4 regions of the Photobacterium sp. DA100 genome follow, and region 4 is predicted to be linked to each of the others. Evidence: predicted binding sites of a transcription regulator. Region 4 holds the regulator's gene; each other region holds the start of a gene.

Region 1 (3,478 bases), 900 kb from region 4:
ACTTCCCTGCAAATACGTTGCCCAGGCCTTGCCTAGCGAAAGGTAACACCATGACGGTATTGACCTGAGCAACGAAAATCTGTTTGTGATGGTGCTGCTCTATAATACCAAGCAGGCCTAGTTGCCACCACGAAAGTTACGTTTCCCAGCGTGGACAATGTGTTTACCCAACGAAAGGAATTGTCCACTGTCCTGTTCTGTTCTGGGCCTGCCCCAGTGGCTAGGTAAAGAACCGTTCAACGATCCATTGGTAGGCAACCCCACCCACATAGACACCTACAATGCCCATCACACCCGGGAGCACCGGGGGTGCCGGAATTGGCAGTTTAATCGCAGAAAACAACACTCCGACAATAAACCCAGCAATCATCGCCAGCAGTACTTCATTCATAATCATTTTCTCTGTCTGGTACAGCACAAAGAAAGTGTAGCCTGCCCCGCGATGAAAGTAATGGTAGCAGAGGGTTTTGCCAGAAACCGGAGCGCAATCGATTTTATGGCATCAAATAGAAACGATGGGGAAGATGTTTACTGAATCTGTTGATTCAAGATCCTAGGGGAAAGAGCGATCCTAGTTCCTGGAGAAAGAGCTCTGGGTTCTGGGTTCTGGGTTCTGGGTTCTGGGTTCTGGGTTCTGCAAGTAGCACTCGCTTATAGCTATGATACGCCAAGCTCTTACTTCTGCTTTTCGCTCTTCCCAGGATCTAGGACCTAGGAACCAGAAACCCGTGTTTTTTACATACAAAAACGCCGCGGTTACCCGCGGCGTTTTATCAGGCTTTCAGCTCGCTATAATTAAGCAAGGCTGATGAATAGACCTGCGATAGTTGCAGACATCAGGTTAGAAAGCGTACCAGCGGCAACAGCTTTCATACCGAAGCGTGCGATATCGTGGCGACGGCTTGGCGCCAGACCACCTAGACCACCCAGTAGGATTGCTACTGAAGATAGGTTGGCGAAACCACATAGAGCGAACGAGATGATTGCTTCAGTCTTCGTAGATAGAGTAACTGCAGCACCTTCAGCTAGGTATGGGGCAAAGTTCAGGTAAGCAACGAATTCGTTAACTACCAGCTTCTGACCGATGAAAGAACCTGCGATCGTTGCTTCTTCCCATGGCACACCGATTAGGAATGCAAGAGGAGAGAATACGTAACCTAGGATAAGCTCTAGAGTCAGCTCAGGCATACCGAACCAACCACCGATGCCACCTAGCATACCGTTGATTAGAGCGATCAGACCGATGAAGGCTAGAAGCATTGCACCCACGTTTAGCGCTAGCTGCATACCAGAAGAGGCACCCGCTGCCGCTGCGTCAATGACGTTAGCTGGCTTGTCGTCACCTGCATTTGCATCGCTTGCAAGCTGCTCAATTGGCTCTTCAGTTTCAGGCTTGATGATCTTAGCAAATAGAAGACCACCCGGAGCTGCCATGAATGAAGCAGCGATCAGGTATTCTAGAGGTACACCCATAGAAGCATAACCCGCAAGTACACCACCCGCTACAGACGCCAGACCACCACACATAACCGCGAACAGCTCAGACTGAGTCATTTTTGGTACGAACGGACGGATAACCAAAGGAGCTTCCGTTTGACCAACGAAGATGTTAGCTGTTGCAGACATTGATTCGGCACGAGAAGTACCCAGTGCTTTCTGCAGACCACCACCTAGGATGTTGATCACAACCTGCATGATGCCCAGGTAGTAAAGTACGCTGATCAGTGCAGAGAAGAAAACAATTACTGGTAGTACGCGCAGGGCAAACACGAAGCCGCCACCACCGAACACTTCAAACATTTTGTCTGAAGTTAGGCCACCGAATAGGAAGTTGATACCGTCGTTACCGTAGGCGATAACGTTGGCAACGGCGTTAGACATACCATACAGTACGTCACGGCCAACAGGTACATAAAGAACAAATGCACCCAAACAGAATTGGATGGCAAATGCACCACCCACAGTACGTAGATTGATAGCTTTACGGTTATCAGATAGAAGTACTGCAAGACCTAGCAGTACTGCCATCCCAACCAGGCTCATAAACATGCTCATAGTTTATGGCTTCCCTTTAGTTAAGTTTGGCGTCTCGACAATTCGGCTCATTAAGAGTCCGGCGCATTATACTCATGCTGCGGCGGATAAAATAATGCCGACTTCACAGTTTGCAAGGAAAGGGAGTGAAAGTTCAATTCCAAATGTGAGACCCATCACACTTTAACGCAAACGTTTTACGCAAACGTTTATTTTGTGATGCTCATTCACACCTGGATACGGAAAAGTTCAGCAGTGGTTAAGCTAATGACCTGCTTAATTTCCTGTTCACTTTCCGCCCGGATCGCTGCAAGCTCACCCAGCACATTCACTAACCGATCAGGTCGGTTTGGCTCCCCTTGAAACCCAGCGACTGGCATGTCTGGTGCGTCCGTTTCCAGCAGCAATGCATCCAGTGGCAGTGCAGCTATTGTATTTCGAGTCTTATTGGCCCGGCGATATGTAATCGTTCCCCCGACACCAATTTTGATACCTAGATCAATAAGCTGCTGTGCCTGTTGGTGGCTACCACTAAATCCATGGTACACCCCACCGGCAATCGGCCTGTTTTGCCTCAAAACCCGAAGCAACTCGGGAAACGCCTTGCGGCAATGCAAAATCACCGGCAGTTCAAAGCGGTTGGCCAGCTGTAACTGGGCTGCCAATAACGAAATCTGTTGATCTCTATCGGCATTCACAATGGCAAAGTCTAGTCCACATTCCCCAACAGCAACGCAGCGAGATACGCTTTTTTCTCGCAGCACAGCCTCTGCGGCCAGCGCCGACTCCAACTGCGACAAGGCGTTTGCATCATGCTCGGTACTGAAAAAAGGGTGTAACCCCAGGCCAAAATAGAGGTTGGGGAAGCTTCCGGACAAGTCACGCAGCACCTGCCAGTTCCGCTGCCCGACGGCCGGGATCACGATCTTCTCTACCCCGGCCTGGCGGGCCAATGCCAAGTAATGCTCGGGGTCATCACAAAACGGCGCAAAATCAAAATGACAGTGGCTATCAATCAGCATCCGACTTGCCCTGTACGGCAGCGCCACTCTGCCTGTTGGCTGGGTGGCGAGGGTCGTCACTGTCATAGCGAACCGGCGCACAGCAGCGGCGATTCTCGGGCACCAGACCCATTTTTTCACACCAGCGGTCATAGACCGCTATCCCACGCTTTATGAGTGACATCATGGCTATCTATCCTGTTAGGTTGTCGTTTTGGTGGCCTTGGCAACCATAACGATCATACTACGCCCGGTCGCCAAGATGGTATCGCGGGTATAGAGCGGTGCGTCATCGATGGGATAAATATCATAGGGGGACGGCTTGGCGGTATTGATCACCAGGTGCCAGTCGCTGCTGTGGCGATCCGGCAGGGTAAACTCCAGCGGATCCCAGAAGGCATTGCAGATCACGTACAGCTCGTCCTGGGTGATCGGGTGGTACA
Region 2 (3,478 bases), 1.5 Mb from region 4:
CCTCTTTTTCTGATTTGCTACTGCTGCTATTACACCCCGCCAATGCCACGACGGAACCAATCAACACGGCTAAACACGTTTTACGAAAAGTCATTAAAAAATCCCCCGATGTCACCCGCCGCCGTGATCTGTGCGATTCTTGTATTGGCTGGCAGGCGCTTTTTTATTTACATATAACAAGCTTGTTTATTAGCGGAGGAAATAATAACGAGTAAAATTTTAAGTAAAATAGATCGTAGTCACAGTAAAATTTTTCAGTAAAACAATTAATCAAACCGCCTTGAATAACCATCCGGAATGAAGTGAAAAGTAATTCATAACAGTAAGTTAAGTTCGGAATCAATATCACAATCAACTTTTTACTAAATTTTGATTTCCTGCAAGCAGATCACTGTTGGCAAAATGGTTTCTTTGTTACTTAAAGAAACTGATAAAAGCTGTCGCTGCCAATAACTATGGACTCAGGGTCACGTAATGGAGCCTGTTCATTTTCATTACCGACAGAAACATGCGCCATAGATGCAACAATACCAACAACAGTTTATTTCAAATGTTACCCAGACCTTGCTTATGTAACAGCAACCTGCTTGGGCACAGTACCCTGCATGAGCAAAATATCGCCAGTATATTTATGCAAGTGAAACCAGATACAAGGTACCAAACGACAGCCGCTGCATGTGCGGTTATTGGAAGTAAAAAAAAGCCAGCTCAATTGAGCTGGCTTCTCTACTCGGTATCCGGCTGGGTAATAACCGATTACTCAGCAAGCATACGGCGGGCTGCTTCAACCACAACCTTGATAGAGCGCGCTTCTGTTTCTTTCAACGTTGCGTGATCCGGAATTTCTTTCTGAGTGCGGTTGATAATAACACCAGCAACACAGCCGGCACGAAGGCCTGAGCTTGCACACATGGTTAGCAGCGTTGCTGATTCCATTTCGAAGTTAAGCACGCCCATTTCCTGCCACTCTTTCATCGAGCCTTGGAAACGACGGACAATACGACCAGAGAATGTGTCGTAACGCTCCTGACCTGGGTAGAACGTATCACTTGATGCGGTTACGCCTGTGTGAACGGTCGCACCATCGGCATCACATGCCGCTTTCATTGCTGTAGCCACATCGAAATCAGCTACCGCAGGGAACTCCATTGGGGCGAAGTGCAAGCTTGCGCCATCTAGACGGACAGAACCCGTCGTTACGATCATATCGCCTACGTTGATGTGCGGCTGGATAGCACCGGTTGTACCGACACGAAGGAACGTACGCACACCCAGCTGTGCCAACTCTTCAACAGCAATTGACGTAGACGGGCCGCCAATACCGGTAGAACAAACAACAACAGACTTACCATCCAACTTAGCGCGGTACACCGTGTATTCACGAGAGCTTGCTAGAAACTCAGGGTTATCCATTAGGTTTGCGATTTTTTCAACTCGTGCCGGGTCACCAGGAATAATGGCTAGCTCTGCACCGTTAAGATCTGCTTTGTTCACACCCAAATGGAATACTGCGTTGTCAGACATAATCATATCCTTTCTATTGTTGCCGCCTGGTAGGGAAATTGAGGCCAGCGGCTGATTAGTTTTGTTTATACCCAAATGGCTTCAACATGAAGATCCCAGCGCTGAGTCAGCTATCTGGTAATCACTTGGGTATAAACCGTTTATTCATAATAAGAGTTCGTAAACACTTAATTACGATAGCTGATAAAAATTAGCATTTGAGTGATCGCAGTCACAGTAAGCGAAATTACATTAATTTCATGTTTCATGATAAAGTGACACAGATCACCAAAAAACGTTTGCCCGTGCGGCTTATCACACTATTTTTTGTTATTGAGTTAACTGATAATATTTTTTCAATTATTCTCGTTGCCCCGTCAGTATAGTTAACCGCAAGGATGTTAATTGATGATCGACTTCGCCATTTTGGCTGTTTTTATTCCTACTTTCTTTTTCGTCTCGGTTACGCCTGGAATGTGCATGACGCTATCGATGACGCTGGGTATGACGATTGGGGTTCGCAGAAGCCTGCCGATGATGTGGGGGGAGCTGATCGGGGTCGCATTGGTTTCCATCGCTTCTGTGGTAGGTGTGGCAGCCATTATGCTCAACTACCCTGCAATGTTCCTGCTACTAAAATATCTCGGTGGCGGCTATTTGTTCTGGCTGGGGATCCAGATGTGGCGCTCTAGGGGCAAGCTCGCAATTCCGGATAATATCGATGAGGAAGTGGATACCTCTGCGGTCGGATTGGCCATACAGGGGTTTGTTACGGCCATTGCCAATCCAAAGGGATGGGCATTTATGATTTCGCTGCTGCCCCCGTTCATCAATACCGGCAACGCCCTGTTACCACAGCTGTCGGTGCTGATCAGCATTATCCTAATCACCGAATTCAGCTGCCTGCTGCTGTATGCAAGCGGGGGGCGTACACTGCGCCGTTTTCTGCAACAGCGTGGCAACGTACAGATGCTAAACCGGATTGCCGGTTCGCTGATGATGGGCGTCGGCATCTGGCTGGCCGCCGGATAACTCGGCATAACAAACAGGCATCCTGCAAAAGGATGCCCCATCCAATCTCTATGGCTGCTTGCCCGGCTCAAAGATATAGGGCGTGGTTGTTGAGACAAAGACAAAGCCATGCTTTGCAACAATGGGGCGACTCATCTCAGAAGCATCAATAATTAAATATTGTTTGCCCCTCTTTTTCGCTTCGTTGATTCGCTTGTTGAGCAATAACGAGTAATGTCCCCTTCCCCGGTATTCAGCGATAGTACTACCTCCCCAGATCCCCGCAAACGGACTCTCATCGTTATAAACTATCCAGGCCGAGGTTACCGGTTTGCCGTCGTCATACACAACGTAGATAGCGATATTATCCGGGGTTTGGGTCTTCATATTGAGCAGATGGGTATATTGCCAATCGAAATTTCCGCCCCAGACCTGCTCCTGCACGCAGACAGCATCTCTGATCCCTTTGGCATCAAACACTTCAACTATCCGGCTGTCATCAACCTCACGCCCAGAGACGGTTGACAGTTCTAACGCCATAAAGGATTCTGACTCTTGTTGCTCAAAGCCATTGCTCAGTAACAGCTCACCAATATTCTGCGGTAAGTCTGTGCAATAAGTCTTCCATTCAAATGCTTTACCCAATTGAGAAAAGTAAGCCACTTCCCGTTCAATAGCAGCCTTGGCGGATTGCTCGTTGAGACCGTAAAAAGAGATGTAACTCCCTTCGGGGTTATCAGAAACAAATTTAATCACACCATCCGTATCAATCACCTTTCCATCGAGATCATTGATAACCTTTCTTTCATGCTTGTTGTAAGCATGCATAACATCCGTTGTGTTCATGACTCCTTCTCTCTCTATTACTGCACCTGTTAAACGATTCAGCATCCTCCTATCATACCAGCCAGCCAACCCGGAAAGAGACACCAACCAAAACAAACAGCACAGAAATCACCGTAAC
Region 3 (3,478 bases), 840 kb from region 4:
ACTGGATACATTTCGGCGGTATCGATGAAGTTGATCCCGCGCTCAAAGGCCAAGTCAAGCTGGCTGTGCGCGTCTTGCTCGTTATTTTGTTCACCGAAGGTCATGGTCCCTAGGCAGATTTTGCTGACCTCAAGACTCGAGTGGGGGATCTTGTGGTATTTCATTAGCCCTCCTTGGACTCATCAGATGTTCGCTCTTCGACTATAACGCGAGTTCTATAGTGTGAGAAGACCCACAACACATTGAATCGTCTTGATCTTGACCTTGCCGGGTTTAGTTTTGTGGCCAATAGTTAACCTTTATAGGGTAAGGTTGGGGAGGGGGGATGAAACTGTCACAATTGAAGCACTGGACCAAATCGGGCACCGGGTCGATACCGGCGTGCATCTTGACCAGCTATGCTGGATGCTCCGACTATCTGCTTGAGGTGGAGTACAAGCATCACCTTGAACCGCTCAAGACCGATAGCGGAGAGATGGTCAAGTTCCAGTCGATTGAACAGGTGGGGGAGCTATTGCGCCCGCTTGGTATCACCAGCGTGACACTCAGGGTGATAGATCCCTATGATGAGTTCTCGCCTGACGGCCAGCTCAGTCAATGCCGGGAAGACATGACTATCGCCTTGTAAGGCGCTTTACAGAATAAAGTATTTTTCCAGCAAGCCGGCGGTGAACTGGGTCTTGAGGTAAAAGCCCCGCGGTAGGGTCTTTATTGGCTGGCCGTTGGCACCGTAGGCTTCTGTTAGCGCTTTGCTGTTGGCTGCTTTCGGGCGCAGTTGCAGCACCTCGCCGTGGCGGGCAGTGATTTGCTCGACTTGGCCGAGCACGATCATATCCATCAGCTCTTCCCAGTCCTGCCTGAGTTGTTGTTCCTCTTCTGCCGAAGGACTCCACAGCAGCGGTGAGCCGACATGGCGTTCGGCCAGGGGAATATCACGCTCACCCTCTACCGGGATCCACAGCACCCGGGCCAGCTTATGGCGAATATGACTATTTTCCCAGCACAAGCCGTGTAAGCCTATCAGAGGAGCCACGCAGACGAAGGTCGTCTCCAATGGCTTGCCGTGGTACCCGATCGGGATGGTCTTGAGCTCGATGCCGAGCTCCGCGAAATCTGGTACCGGCTTGCTGCCGGCGCTGGCTCCTAGGTGCCATTCCAGCAGCTGCCCCACCCAGCCTTTGTCACGCCGCAGATCTGGCGGGACCGTGATATTGGCCATTTGCGCCAGTTCGCCGAGGGTCATCCCGGCGAGTGCGTTGGCACGCATCAAAAGTTCCTGTTCAGTCTTCGGAGTCGGTTGCATGGTGTTTACCTTCTGTGTGGCAGGCGATCCTACCATAGCCGCGATGAAGGATCCTATTATCTAGTTATCCACAGGGTGCGCTGAAAAAAACATCATTATACCTTGTCTGTGCATTTATACAGGGGTTGGTTGGTAATTTAACCAGTTGGCTGGTGGTTTTTTGAGTGGTTGATGCTTTTTGATGTGGATAAAATGATGGGTGGTTGATCTTTAACCGATCTAAAAGTGTGACAGTAATGATCTAGTCATAAAGTGGCGGTAAAATTCACTTTTTATTCTTTAGTCTATGTTTAGTAAGGTTTTTGTTTGGTGTTTATGCAGTGTCTTCTTGTTTGCTTGTAGCTCCCGCTGGCAAAGTAACCCACTGGATTGACGGCTTCTTCACAATTCTATCCACAGAAAACGTGTATAAATGTGGGCTATGTCTCATTGTGATGTTTATAAAGTATCCGGCAGCGAAAAGTTATCCAGATTGTGTGGCTCAGCTAGGAAAATAGACGGATAAATAACAATGTTTGTTTACCCATAGGGTTGTCTGTGAAAAAATCACTATTAATAGAGATTTAATTGAGGTCGTCCAGTGATTGATGGCGATGGGTACCGCCCAAATGTGGGTATTGTGATCTGTAATAGCCATGGCCAAGTATTCTGGGCTCGACGATATGGACAACATTCCTGGCAGTTTCCGCAAGGTGGGATTGATGAGGGGGAGACCCCTGAGCAAGCCATGTATCGGGAATTATACGAGGAAGTAGGGCTAACCAAGAAGGATGTACGGATTGTGGCGTCTAGCCGCCATTGGCTGCGTTACAAATTACCCAAGCGGCTGGTTCGCTGGGATTCCAAGCCGGTTTGTATCGGGCAAAAGCAGAAGTGGTTTCTGCTCAGTCTAGAATGCGATGAGTCTAAGGTGAATATGCAACGTGGCAGTACGCCGGAGTTCGATGGTTGGCGCTGGGTCAGCTATTGGTATCCCGTGCGGCAGGTTGTGTCTTTCAAGCGAGATGTATATCGCAGAGCATTAAAAGAATTTGCTGCCATAGCCATGCCTTTTAAAGAGCGCAAAGAGCGAAAAAAGCGCCGAGTCAAGCGCGGCTAAGTCAGTTGGTAGGGAGCGGGGCGGATTATGCTGACGCAACTAAGAGAAATTGTTGAGAAGGTGGCGGCAGCCCCGAGTCTGCTTGATGCCCTCGAACAACTGGTGATCAGCACCTGCAAGGCAATGAAGACCGAGTGTTGTTCGGTCTATATTGCGGATGAGCAGCGCCAGCGTTTTACCTTGATGGCGACCAAGGGGCTGAGAAAGCCCCATCGTCATGTTGGCTTGCCTTTTGGCCAAGGGTTGGTTGGTCTGGTTGCCGACCGGGCTGAACCGATTAATGTAGCCGATGCCCGGCATCACCCTCATTTCAAACATCTCCCTGGGATCGGGGAAGAGTCTTTCAGCTCCTTTTTCGGTACGCCGATTATTCATCAGCGCCAAGTTCTGGGTGTACTGGTTATCCAGCAGCGTGAACAGCGTGAGTTCGACGAGAGTGAAGAGTCCTTCATGGTGACGCTGGCCGCCCAGCTGGCCGTGTTGCTTGCCCACGCCAAGGCGCAGGGGATGTGGCCGGATCAGCATAACGGCCTGCATTTGGTAGGCTCTGCGGCCTCCTCCGGGGTAGCGGTTGCTCGTGCCTGGTGGGACGACAATCAGCCCCGGCTGGAACACGTAGTCCCCGCCTCCTGCCTGGATCGCGAAGCGGAACAAGAGCGGTTGAGTATCGCCATCGAGATGGCGAGCGCCGAGTTTCGCCGCCTGCGTAAGCGCTTCGACAGTGAACTGCACAAGGAAACGCTGGCCATATTCGACCTGTTCAGCCACCTGCTCAATGACCCCATGCTGCGCAAGGATCTGTTCCATAAAATTGCTGGCGGTGATTTGGCCGAGTGGGCGATCCGCCAAGTGGTGGAAACTTATTCTGCCCGTTTCGCCAATATGGAAGATGCCTACCTCAAGGAGCGGGCGCAGGATATCCGTGAGCTGGGCCAGCGGTTGCTGTTCTTTTTGGCCAATGAGGAGGCTTCCGAACTCTCTTGGGAGGAGCCGGTTGTATTGCTGACCCGTGAGCTGACCGCAGCCATGCTGGCCAGCGTGCCGCGCGATAAGCTGGCTGCCGTCGTTTCCCAGGA
Region 4 (3,478 bases):
CCGATGTAAAGCTCTATTTCGAAGACAGGCTGACCATCCAGTACCAGATCCAGGAAATGCTGCGCGTTGAGCGGATCTTCGAGCCCGAAGGGATCGCCGACGAACTTGCGGCCTACAATCCGCTGATCCCCGACGGCAGTAATTGGAAGGCTACGATGATGATCGAGTACCCGGCGCCGGAGGAGCGCAAACGCCAGCTGCAGCGGCTGGTCGGTATTGAACGGAAAACGTGGATCCAAGTCAATGGCGGGGAGCGAGTAAGTCCTATATGCGACGAGGACCTAGCCCGGGAAGACCGGAACAAAACATCCAGCGTCCACTTCTTGCGCTTTGAGCTGAGCCAGTCAGACATCAGCCTGCTCAAGCAGGGGGCCCATGTGAAAATGGGGATCGACCATCCCCACTACCGGGCCGTCACCGAGCTGACCGCCGAGCAGCGACTGGCGCTGCTCGCCGATCTCGACTAATGCCGCTAGATCAAAGCTGCTCCAGCACTTCGTATGAATGGGTCATCTCGACCCCTTCACCCAACATCAGGCATACCGAGCAGTATTTTTCCAACGAGTCTGCTACCGTCTTGGCCACAACCGCTTCATCCAAGTTTTCACCAGTGACGACGAAATGCAAATTGGCCGTGGTAAAAATGCGCGGGGCCTGCTCGCGTCGTACCGAGGAGATCTGCGCTTCGCAGCCGGTAATTTTCTGCCCCGCCGACTTAAGACCATCAACCACATCCACCGAGCTACACCCGCCTGCAGCCATCAATACCAACTCCATCGGACTCGGTGCTTTTTCGCCACCGTTACCGTCCATAACTACGCTGTGGCCAGAATTTGACTGTCCTAGAAAGGTCATATTTTCGACCCATTTCACTCGTGATTGCATTGCTTTCTCCTTACAACTTTTAGGGGCTTTGGGCACTATCTAGCAACTGTGTGATCATGTGCACACTTATGACTACAAAATGGCCTTTTCAGATAGATCAATATCAAGAAAAGCGCGCCGAAAAAAGATAAAATCTGAACTAATTATTCACGTGAGCTTGCAGCCCAGCGGTTGACTGAATATCCTAAACGACGAGCTAATTATGATTAGGCCCAGCCTCATTTTGAAGGACGTCGTTGTTGGGCAACAAACGCAGAGGAAGTTAGTAATATGGTTCCAGGTAAACCTCAAACAGATCCAACTCTAGAGTGGTTTCTTTCCCATTGCCACATTCATAAATACCCATCAAAGAGTACTTTGATCCACGCGGGTGAAAAAGCAGAGACGCTCTACTACATCGTCAAAGGTTCTGTTGCGGTCCTGATCAAGGATGAAGAAGGTAAGGAAATGATCCTGTCTTACCTAAACCAAGGTGACTTCATCGGTGAATTAGGCCTATTCGAAGAAGGCCAAGAGCGTACCGCTTGGGTTCGTGCCAAGACCCCTTGTGAAGTAGCAGAAATTTCGTTCAAGAAATTCCGCCAGCTTATCCAGGTTAACCCGGATATCCTAATGCGCCTATCGGCACAGATGGCAAGCCGCCTTCAGGTGACGAGCCAGAAAGTAGGTGACTTGGCATTCTTGGATGTTACCGGCCGTATCGCACAGACACTATTGAACCTGGCCAAACAGCCAGACGCAATGACGCACCCAGACGGTATGCAGATCAAGATCACCCGTCAGGAAATCGGCCAGATTGTTGGCTGTTCCCGCGAGACGGTGGGCCGCATCTTGAAGATGCTGGAAGAGCAGAACCTGATCTCAGCCCACGGTAAGACCATCGTTGTTTACGGTACGCGCTAAGCAGCCCGTTTGAACAAGCAGATAGCCAAAAGCCGCATCATGCGGCTTTTTTTATTGCCTCTCGCCCGCCCCTTTCATACTTACACAGCATTACTGTCTAGCGCATCACTGTTTTTATGCTTGTATCTACACCGCTTAATGCTACATTGTGCATATCAACCCTCATCACCTGTAATGGAATACCGGTATGGACATCGAACGCTTTTCACCACACAGCTCCCACCACTTGCACCGCGGGATCATTTCGCCGCTTCCTGATACCATCGAAATGACCGGTTTCAGTGACAGCCGCCACTACCTCGAGCAGCACGAGAGGGTGAAGCGCCACTCGCCTGGAGCTCACTTGGGCTATCCGCTCGACAGTTTCAAGCATTAGTACAACGCATAGAACTGAGCCTGTGACAGCAAGTGGCCACAGGCTCTTGGGCTTGGGACTTTTACGCTACCCGCTGCAGCGAGGGCTGCGACGTTAACCTGCGTCGGTACTTTCGAAGATCTTGTCAGCCGACGCCTCGACAAAGCCGGTATACAGCTCGCCGTCTTCCTTCGGATAACGCTTGGCAAACTCATAGAAGCCACCGGGGATGGTATACACACCATCGGTAAAGCCGACCTCTACCCTATCAGCCATGGTCGATGACTGCTCCAGCATCACCTCGGGACTGCCCTTGACCTCACCGCCCGAACTATTGATTTCGAAACCGTTATGGCGCAGTAGGTGATTGACCTCGGCCACCTCGGTAAACTGCTCGAGCTGGTTGAGGCTGACAGTAAAGTGATTGGCCCCGAAACCATGGGCGGCCAGCCAGCCGGCATATTCGCTCTCTGCCGCCAGCAACTCATAGGTCGCGTAGTCCAGATCCCACAATCGGCCACCATACAAAAAGGCCGGATCGTGCATGGCCTGCTCGGGAACCTGATCAACCAGATCCCTGACCGTTTGCTGCAGCAAGGAGCTAAACTGGCCGACCATCAGCTCGCTGATAAACACTTTGGGTGCCAGTGGATTGGGGTGCTCAAAGTGCTCGGCGTACAGCTTCTTGGCCTCGAAGTGATAACGGCCACACGGCTTGTAGCCAAGCGCGATAAACGGTGCCGCCAGCCGGTCAAGACCGACCTTCGGCAAGTTGAATGTCCGCAGCGCAATATGGTCGTTGAGCAGCGGCTCCTCCTCGGTCAGCAGATCGTGAACCTGGGCAGCCGAGGGGCACAGGCGCTGGATGTAATCCTGCCATAACTGTTCAAATAGTTGCTCTACCCTTTCCATGTGCTCGCTATCCTCTTTGGCTAGTGAATGATTGTCGATGGCCCTCAAAGCATGATCCCCGGTGAAAGCTGGGCTGGTAGCTCCGGCTGCTCACCTTCCATCGAGGCCATCGGGTACGCACAGTAGTCTGCCGCGTAATACGCACTCGGCCGCAAGTTGCCAGACGCTCCCGGCCCACCGAATGGCGCATCGCCGCTGGCCCCGGTCAACTGGCGGTTGCGATTGACGATCCCGGCCCGGATATGCTCGATAAAGTACTGCCACTCGCTGTCATCGGTCGACACCAGGCCTGCCGACAGGCCGTAGCGGGTGTCATTGGCCTTCTCCACCGCCTCCTCCAGATCGCGGTAGCGGGCAACCTGCAGCAATGGGCCAAAATATTCTTCATCCGGCAGCTCAGCGATTTGGCTAACCTCAATGATT

What was found. Region 4 encodes CRP, which controls carbon source genes, mostly activating them, when cyclic AMP is high. Its sites were predicted from a motif close to TGTGANNNNNNTCACA; they were not measured.
Region 1: a site for CRP is predicted at 2,200-2,215, ahead of PTW35_RS14650 (NupC/NupG family nucleoside CNT transporter). Genes of this name have one in related genera too.
Region 2: a site for CRP is predicted at 1,725-1,740, ahead of udp (uridine phosphorylase). Genes of this name have one in related genera too.
Region 3: a site for CRP is predicted at 1,717-1,732, ahead of rppH (RNA pyrophosphohydrolase). Genes of this name have one in related genera too.

Annotation. Positions count from the first base shown of each region.
Region 1 is NZ_CP119423.1:3,201,170-3,204,647, forward strand. It holds gene PTW35_RS14645 (XapX domain-containing protein) at 221-391, opposite strand; gene PTW35_RS14650 (NupC/NupG family nucleoside CNT transporter) at 796-2,055, opposite strand; gene PTW35_RS14655 (TatD family hydrolase) at 2,262-3,056, opposite strand; gene PTW35_RS14660 (hypothetical protein) at 3,046-3,222, opposite strand; gene glgX (glycogen debranching protein GlgX) at 3,237-3,478, opposite strand, start outside.
Region 2 is NZ_CP119423.1:2,602,072-2,605,549, forward strand. It holds gene ygjK (alpha-glucosidase) at 1-94, opposite strand, end outside; gene udp (uridine phosphorylase) at 757-1,524, opposite strand; gene PTW35_RS11945 (LysE family translocator) at 1,912-2,535, shown strand; gene PTW35_RS11950 (GNAT family N-acetyltransferase) at 2,584-3,405, opposite strand; gene PTW35_RS11955 (CopD family protein) at 3,413-3,478, opposite strand, start outside.
Region 3 is NZ_CP119423.1:3,261,007-3,264,484, reverse strand. It holds gene PTW35_RS14930 (NADP(H)-dependent aldo-keto reductase) at 1-164, opposite strand, end outside; gene PTW35_RS14925 (DUF6482 family protein) at 326-628, shown strand; gene mutH (DNA mismatch repair endonuclease MutH) at 635-1,303, opposite strand; gene rppH (RNA pyrophosphohydrolase) at 1,884-2,402, shown strand; gene ptsP (phosphoenolpyruvate--protein phosphotransferase) at 2,430-3,478, shown strand, end outside.
Region 4 is NZ_CP119423.1:228,672-232,149, reverse strand. It holds gene PTW35_RS01130 (DUF3501 family protein) at 1-467, shown strand, start outside; gene PTW35_RS01125 (OsmC family protein) at 478-885, opposite strand; gene crp (cAMP-activated global transcriptional regulator CRP) at 1,156-1,788, shown strand; gene PTW35_RS01115 (hypothetical protein) at 1,976-2,164, shown strand; gene PTW35_RS01110 (DUF1338 domain-containing protein) at 2,258-3,055, opposite strand; gene astD (succinylglutamate-semialdehyde dehydrogenase) at 3,100-3,478, opposite strand, start outside.